Linked DNA regions of Prochlorococcus marinus XMU1412. The protein of the gene in region 2 binds, or shares a complex with, the protein of the main gene of each other region. Links are inferred from orthologs where the notes say so. Each region holds a gene or a part of one and is shown on either strand. Other genes may lie near its edges. The genes, in order: carB and carA.

Evidence for each region.
Region 1: the proteins of carA (region 2) and carB are in contact, whole or in part, in a solved structure (PDB 1KEE), measured with the Escherichia coli proteins. The link is inferred for Prochlorococcus marinus XMU1412 from one-to-one orthologs.

Annotation. Positions count from the first base shown.
Region 1 is NZ_JAAORJ010000002.1:428,388-432,613, forward strand. The notes cover bases 277-4,172. They hold carB (carbamoyl-phosphate synthase large subunit), read right to left. Parts: upstream 3,774-4,172; coding sequence 477-3,773; downstream 277-476. Other genes in these bases: HA152_RS05220 (DUF6447 family protein), read left to right, coding at 277-472; HA152_RS05230 (DUF3318 domain-containing protein), read left to right, coding at 3,882-4,172. Outside these bases: HA152_RS05215 (ABC transporter ATP-binding protein), read left to right, coding at 1-220; more of HA152_RS05220, read left to right, coding at 254-276; more of HA152_RS05230, read left to right, coding at 4,173-4,226. UniProt on the Escherichia coli protein: Large subunit of the glutamine-dependent carbamoyl phosphate synthetase (CPSase).
Region 2 is NZ_JAAORJ010000002.1:302,445-305,732, reverse strand. The notes cover bases 260-3,217. They hold carA (glutamine-hydrolyzing carbamoyl-phosphate synthase small subunit), read right to left. Parts: upstream 2,330-3,217; coding sequence 1,190-2,329; downstream 260-1,189. Other genes in these bases: trpD (anthranilate phosphoribosyltransferase), read right to left, coding at 2,344-3,217; HA152_RS04550 (STAS domain-containing protein), read right to left, coding at 764-1,063; HA152_RS04555 (Mini-ribonuclease 3), read right to left, coding at 369-767; rlmB (23S rRNA (guanosine(2251)-2'-O)-methyltransferase RlmB), read right to left, coding at 260-364. Also shown: more of rlmB, read right to left, coding at 1-259; more of trpD, read right to left, coding at 3,218-3,288. UniProt on the Escherichia coli protein: Small subunit of the glutamine-dependent carbamoyl phosphate synthetase (CPSase).

The DNA.
Region 1 (4,226 bases), 130 kb from region 2 along the record:
AGATGCAGAATCAGAATCTGAGGTACAAAAAGGACTTAATAGAGCTATGAAAGATAGAACAGTTATTGTAATTGCTCATAGATTAGCCACTACTCAAGAGGCCAATAAAATAGTAGTTTTCGATAAAGGTGAAATTATTGAAGTTGGGAAACATATCGATTTAATAAATAAACCTGGAATTTATAAAGAATTATGTGAAAAACAATTGATTAAAAAATAATAGCTCTATTTTATTTATTAAAAAAGTAAATCCATGAGCGAAAACACAAATGATTCTGCAAATCCAGTTCTAACCTTTGAAGGCAAAAAATATTTAATAAATGAACTTTCTAATGAAATAAAAGAATCTATAAAAGTACTACAAATAGCAGAGACACAACTTAAGATGCATCAAGATACTCTCAAATTACTTTCAATTAGTCGAAACACTTTAGTTAATCAATTAAGAGAACAACTGAAAAACTTAGAATAAAATTTTAATAATTATGGATTTCTTGTAGAGAGTAAGTATTAATCTTTTTATATTGCAGAGCTTTGATCGCCTTAATCGCTGCCTTTGCTCCACGAATAGTTGTAAAAGTTGGAATATTATATTCTAAAGCAGCACGTCTTAAATAAGCATCATCATGAATAGCCTGTGAGTCAATTGGAGTATTAATTATTAATTGAACAAGTCCCGAACGTATTAGGTCCTCAATATTAGGTCTTCCTTCATGAACTTTTAGCACTTCTCCAACTTGAATTCCTAAATTCACCAAATACGCAGCTGTACCTTTTGTTGCGATTAATTTAAATCCTAAAATCAAAAGTTCTCTAGCAACTTCCTCAAGATTTTTTTTATCCAAATCATTTGTAGATAGAAAAGCTACTCCTTCTGAAGGAACACCATTACCTGCTGCCAATTCCGACTTGGCATAAGCAATTCCAAAATCTTTAGCTAAACCCATTACTTCTCCAGTAGATCTCATTTCAGGACCAAGTAATGTATCAGATCCAGGAAATCTTTTAAAAGGTAAAACGGCTTCTTTTACTGCCTGATATTTTGGGGAAAATTCTTCTGTAAAATTAAGATCTTCTAATGTAAAGCCTTGCATTAACTGAGTAGCTAATTTTGCAACTGGTTTACCTATGGCTTTTGAAACAAATGGAACTGTCCTGGATGCTCTTGGATTTGCTTCAAGAATAAATAGTTTATTTTTTTTATTATTTGTATTTATTACTGCAAATTGCAAATTAATTAAACCAACAACATTTAATCTTTGTGCAATTAATTTAGTCCAGTTCCTTACATTTTCTATTGTGGATGATGAGAGAGAAATGGACGGTAAGCAACAAGCTGAATCTCCTGAATGAATTCCTGCAGGTTCCACATGTTCCATTAGGCCAGCAATTACAACCGACCCCTCTGAATCGCATAAAGCATCAACATCTATCTCAATTGCATTATTCAAATATTGATCAAGAAGGATTGGATGATCAGGTGATACCTTAACTGCTTCAGAAATATATCTCGATAATTCATTCTGATCATTAACAATTTCCATTGCCCTTCCACCTAAAACATAAGAAGGTCTTACAACCAAAGGAAATCCTATATTTTTTGCTACTATTTCTGCTTCATTTTGATTACGTGCAATACCGTTTAAAGGTTGTCTGATACTTAATTCTTCAAGAATTTTTGTAAATTCCTCTCTATCTTCTGCTAAATCGATAGATATGGGAGAAGTACCAAGAATTTTTGATCCAGTTCTGACCCCATCCTTAGATTTAAGCCATTCAAATAAAGGTAATGATAATTTCAGTGGAGTTTGACCTCCAAATTGAACAATCAAACCATAAGGATTTTCAGCTTCTATTATGTTGAGCACATCCTCCAAAGTTACAGGCTCAAAATATAAAATATCGCTAGTATCATAATCTGTTGATACAGTTTCAGGGTTACTATTAACCATTATTGTTTTATAACCATTTGTAGAAGCTTGATATGATGCATGACAACAACAATAATCAAATTCTATTCCCTGACCAATTCTGTTAGGACCTCCTCCTAAAATCATAATTTTTTCTGATTTACTATTTTCTGAAATCTCGTTATCAAAAATTTGAGAATTAAAATTAATGAAAGATTCTTCGTAAGTTGAATAATGATAGGGAGTTGATGATGAGAATTCTGCTGAACAAGTATCAACAGTTTTATAGATTGGAATTATATCAAGTTTTTTTCTATATCTTCTTACTTCAAAAAACTCAGAGTTAGTTAACTTAGCTATCTGTTGATCTGAAAACCCTAATTGTTTAGCATGTAACATCAAATCCCTATCAAGAGTATAAAGTTCCTTATCTTTCAAAAAATCATTTTCAAAATTAAAGATATTACGTAATTTTTCGATAAACCATAAATCTATATTTGTAACTTCTTGAATATAAGTATTAGTTTTACCAAGCTGCATAGCTTTTTTAATTAGGAGAATTCTTTCAGATGTAGGGTTTCTTAAAATATTTTCAATTTGACTCTCATTTTTTAATTCATCTTGTGAATCACATTCCCATCCAAAAACACCTACTTCTAAAGACCTTAATGCTTTCTGAAATGATTCTTCAAAAGAACGGCCTATTGCCATTGACTCACCCACAGATTTCATGGCAGTGCTTAAAGTATTTGAAGAGCCTTTAAACTTTTCAAAGGCAAATCTTGGGATCTTAGTAACTACATAATCAATTGATGGCTCAAAACATGCAGGTGTTTTTTTTGTAATGTCATTAATAATCTCATCAAGTGTAAAGCCCACCGATAATAAAGCTGCAATCTTAGCTATGGGGAATCCAGTTGCTTTACTTGCTAAAGCAGAGGATCTACTAACGCGGGGATTCATTTCTATAACAATTACTTCTCCATTAGATGGATTTATTGCAAATTGAATATTACTTCCTCCTGTTTCAACTCCTACTTCTTTAATGATTTTCAATGACAAATCCCTTAATCTCTGATACTCCTTATCTGTTAAAGTCTGTGCAGGTGCTACAGTAATCGAATCTCCAGTGTGAACACCCATTGGGTCTAAATTTTCAATGCTGCAAACTATTACTACATTGTCAGCAGTGTCTCTCATTACCTCAAGTTCAAATTCTTTCCATCCAATAAGTGATTTTTCAATCAATATTTGATTACTTGGACTTTCCTCTAAACCTGATTTACACAACTCAAAAAATTCTTCAAGGTTAAAAGCAATTCCACCACCTACTCCACCTAATGTAAAAGCAGGCCTTATAATAAGAGGATAAGAATTAATTTTTTTGGCTACCTCTTTAGCTTCCTCCAGATTAGATGCGATACCAGAAGGACAAACATTTACATTTATTTTCTCCATTGATTCTTTAAATAATTTTCTATCTTCAGCTTTATTAATAGCTTTTAAATCAGCACCAATTAATTCAATATTATTTTGCTTTAAAAAATTTGATTCTGATAATTTAACCGCAAGATTCAAAGCGGTTTGACCTCCCATAGTAGGTAGAATCGCATCGGGTTTTTCTCTTAAAATGATCTGAGAAACAATTTCAGGAGTCAATGGCTCAATATATGTTTTGTTTGCGATCTCAGGATCAGTCATTATTGATGCTGGATTTGAATTTATTAAGACGATTTCATAACCAGAATTTCTTAAAGCTTTGCAAGCTTGAGTGCCAGAGTAATCAAATTCGCATGCTTGTCCTATAACAATCGGTCCCGAACCTAGAATAAGAATTTTTTTTAGATCACCTCTTTGAGGCATAATTTAAACCCTTCATTTATCTTATGCTACTTATAAATCTTCAGATGTTAATCAACTTACTTGAAAAGAAACATTTGTTTCTATAGTATTGAAAGAAATTAATAATTTATGAGCGAACTTCAGCGACTTAAAAATTTGTTGCCTCCAGAGAATGAAAGTTGGGTATTTGTTGAAGCTGCTGCCGCTATAGACCCACCTTTAATAACACTTGAGGAAATCGGTCGTGACGAAGTAGAAATTCAAATAGATTTAGATGAATGGGATAACTTTGCTATTGATCACAGAAATCTATTATTTTGGCACGAGGTTGGGAAAATTCAAAATGACACAATTCCCAGAGATGGATGGGAAATGGCTGCTCTCGCAATAGGTCTTGGAGGTGCTATTGGAGAGTTGTGGGTACAAGATGGTTTACTTTTATTACTTGCTCTTGGTTTGTCAAGTTTTGCAGGC
Region 2 (3,288 bases):
TTTCCGAAGTACACCAAATCCTATTAATCGCACTATCACTTCTTAGAGCCTCATATACCGAATGTTTACCCCATATCCAATCATCAAAATTTCTCTTATTAGTAAACTCCTGATGCATATCAGAATTTTTATTAGGAAACTCTGTATTAGTTTTATATCTTGGATTTCTCCTTTTCAAAGAAGAAAAAGTATTATTTTCATCATTTTTTTTTAATTTTTCAACTTTCTTATTTTTAACTGAATTGTTCAAAAATCTATCATTTTTTTCTGAACGATGTGTATTTTTAGAGTAATAAGCAAAATCTGAATTTTTTTTGTACTCTTTATTATTTTTTCCGTGAAATTTATTTGAGGAGTTTTTCATAGATTCAATCCATTTTTAATTCTAAATATTCAAAAAGTGTTGATAATCTTTGAGGATCTTTTAAAAATAGCCAGCCAATAAGAGTTTCAAAACCAGTTGCTCTAGAGTATATGGTGGGGTCTGAAGATTTTGGATATCTCTTTGTTTTATTTCTAGCACGCCTAATTAGATCCATTTCATTTGAATTTAATAAATGTTCAATATGACTTAATGAATTTGACTGGGATTTTGCTTTTACTTCGTTTACTACAGATAAATGGAGGTCTTTAGATTTTAAAGGGAAATGAACATACCTTAGTCTTTGGTGGAGCTCCCATACCGAATCTCCAAGCCAAGCAAGTTGGATAACACCTATATCCTCGGGAGATCCATATGGAACCATGTTTTGAATCCAATAGTTCAATTCTTTAAATAATTTAATGCATCTTCAAGGCTTGACTTCAAGTTAAGAAAATCCCCTAAACGAACAAGTTTAATTGTTTGGGCCACTCTCGAATTGCCAACGACAGTGAACCCAAGTTTCGACTTTTTGCATTCTTTTGCAGTTTGAACAAGTGCTCCAAGACCCGAGGAATCTAAAAAATCAATTTTTGTAAGATCAATAACGAATGGAAGGTCATTTTTTAAATTATTAGTAACGAAAGTCTTAAATTGTTTTTCTGAGAAAGCATCAAGTTGGCCTTTAAAAGTAAAAACAATAATGTTTGTATTAACCTCAATGTTTCCTCTTAAAGAAACGGTTAACTTCTGGAAATCTTCTATGATCTAATACCTCCAAAAATTAATATATCAAATGTAATTATCAAATCAAAAGAAAACAATATGTCAACATCTTTCTAACATTAGAGAAACAAATTTTTTAAATAAATAATCTGAATCATGTGGGCCAGGTCCTGCTTCTGGATGATATTGCACACTAAATATAGGCTTATTATAAACCTCTAAGCCAGCTACAGTATTATCGTTAAGGTTATAGTGGGTAATTCTAACTATGTCCTTTGATAGTGAATTTGGATCAATAGCAAAACCATGATTCTGACTAGTTATCTCAATTTTATTATTTTCACCACAAGGATGATTTAAACCACGATGTCCAAAAGGTAATTTATAAGTTGAACCTCCTAATGCTAATCCAAATATTTGGTGGCCAAGGCAAATACCAAACATAGGTATTTCACCATATTCTATAAGTGATTTTGCTAAGTCTATACCTTCAGAAACAGAAGAAGGGTCGCCTGGACCATTTGAGAAAAATATACCATCTGGCTTATTAGAAAGAACATCATTTAGAGAAGACCTTGAAGGTAAAACCAAAACTTCACAACCATGGGATACAAGTCTATTTAGAATTGAATTTTTAATTCCAAAATCAATTGCTACTATTTTTAACTTTTTAGAAGATTCATCATATCTTTTTCTTAAATCAAAAATTGTTTGCGTATGACTTTTCCATAAATATTCTTGCTTTGTTGAAACAACTTTTGATAAATTTAATCCCTCCATCTTGGGCGTATCACAAATTATCTTTAAACAACTTTCATCAGTTTTATCAAGAGAGGTAATAACTCCATTCATCGCGCCACTAGATCTTAAAATTTTAACAAGAGCCCTTGTATCAATTCCATATAGACCTATAATATTTTTTTCAACTAACCATTGATTAAAATTCTTTTTAGATCTCCAATTGCTGTTATTAGATGAAAAATTTCTAACAATTATACCTTTAACATTAATCTTAGATTCTGAATCTTCAAAATTAATACCAGTATTTCCAATCTCTGGATAAGTAAATGTTAATATTTGCCCATAATAACTTGGATCAGTAATAACTTCCTGATATCCGGTCATTCCTGTATTAAAAACTATTTCACCAATGGCTGTACCAGAGGCGCCAAAAAAGAATCCTGGGAATACAACTCCATTACTTAAAACCAATTTCGCGTTTTTCTTATACGGATTGATCATCAATTTGAAATTAATTAATTTGAATGTAAATAATTTTTTAAAAGTAAAAACTTTTTCCAAGGTTCTCCTTGATTTATCGAAAATAAAGCTTTATTAAATCCTTCATTTAAATCATCCTCAATGCCTGCGGCCCAAAGCACTAAAGCAGAGTTCAAGGCAACTACATCAATGTGAGATTTTTGTCCTGAACCATTTAAGACAGACTGTAATATTTCCTCGTTAGAATCAGGATGAGAAACCACAAGCTTTTCGTTAGATATATTCTCATGGTTAAAGTCAGAAATATTTATTTCTGAAAACCGTAAATCACCATTCTCAACAAATACTAATTTATTTTCTCCTTGAAGCGAAGCTTCATCAAGTCCACCAGACCCATGAACGACTATTGCTCTATTCATACCCATTTTCAAAAGAGCTGTCCCCATAGGTTTTAAAAGATCCTCAGAGGCAACACCCAAAACTTGTGCATTGGGTCTTAAAGGATTTACCAATGGTCCAAGTTGATTAAATACTGTCCTTATGCCAAGAGTCTTTCTTAATGGAGCAAGTTTTATTAAAGATTTATGCCAAACAGGTGCGAACAAAAAAGTTATCCCAATTTCACTTACTGCTTTGATTACTTTTTCTAATGAACAATTTAAATTCAAACCAAGATTCAACAAAACATCAGCAGAGCCAACTTTGCCACTAGCACTTTTATTTCCGTGTTTTGCAATTTTTACCCCACAAGATGCAGCTACAAATGCAACTGCAGTTGAAATATTGAATGTATTAGCTCCATCACCCCCTGTTCCACAAGTATCTACCATATACAAATTTGGTCTTGCTACTGGCAATTCGCAAACATTTAAGAGTTCCTGAGCCATAGAACTTAGTTCGACACCTGTAGAACTCTTTGCTCTCAAAGCACTCAAAAAAGCTCCAGTTTCAACATCTGAAATTTCATCATTAAGCCATCT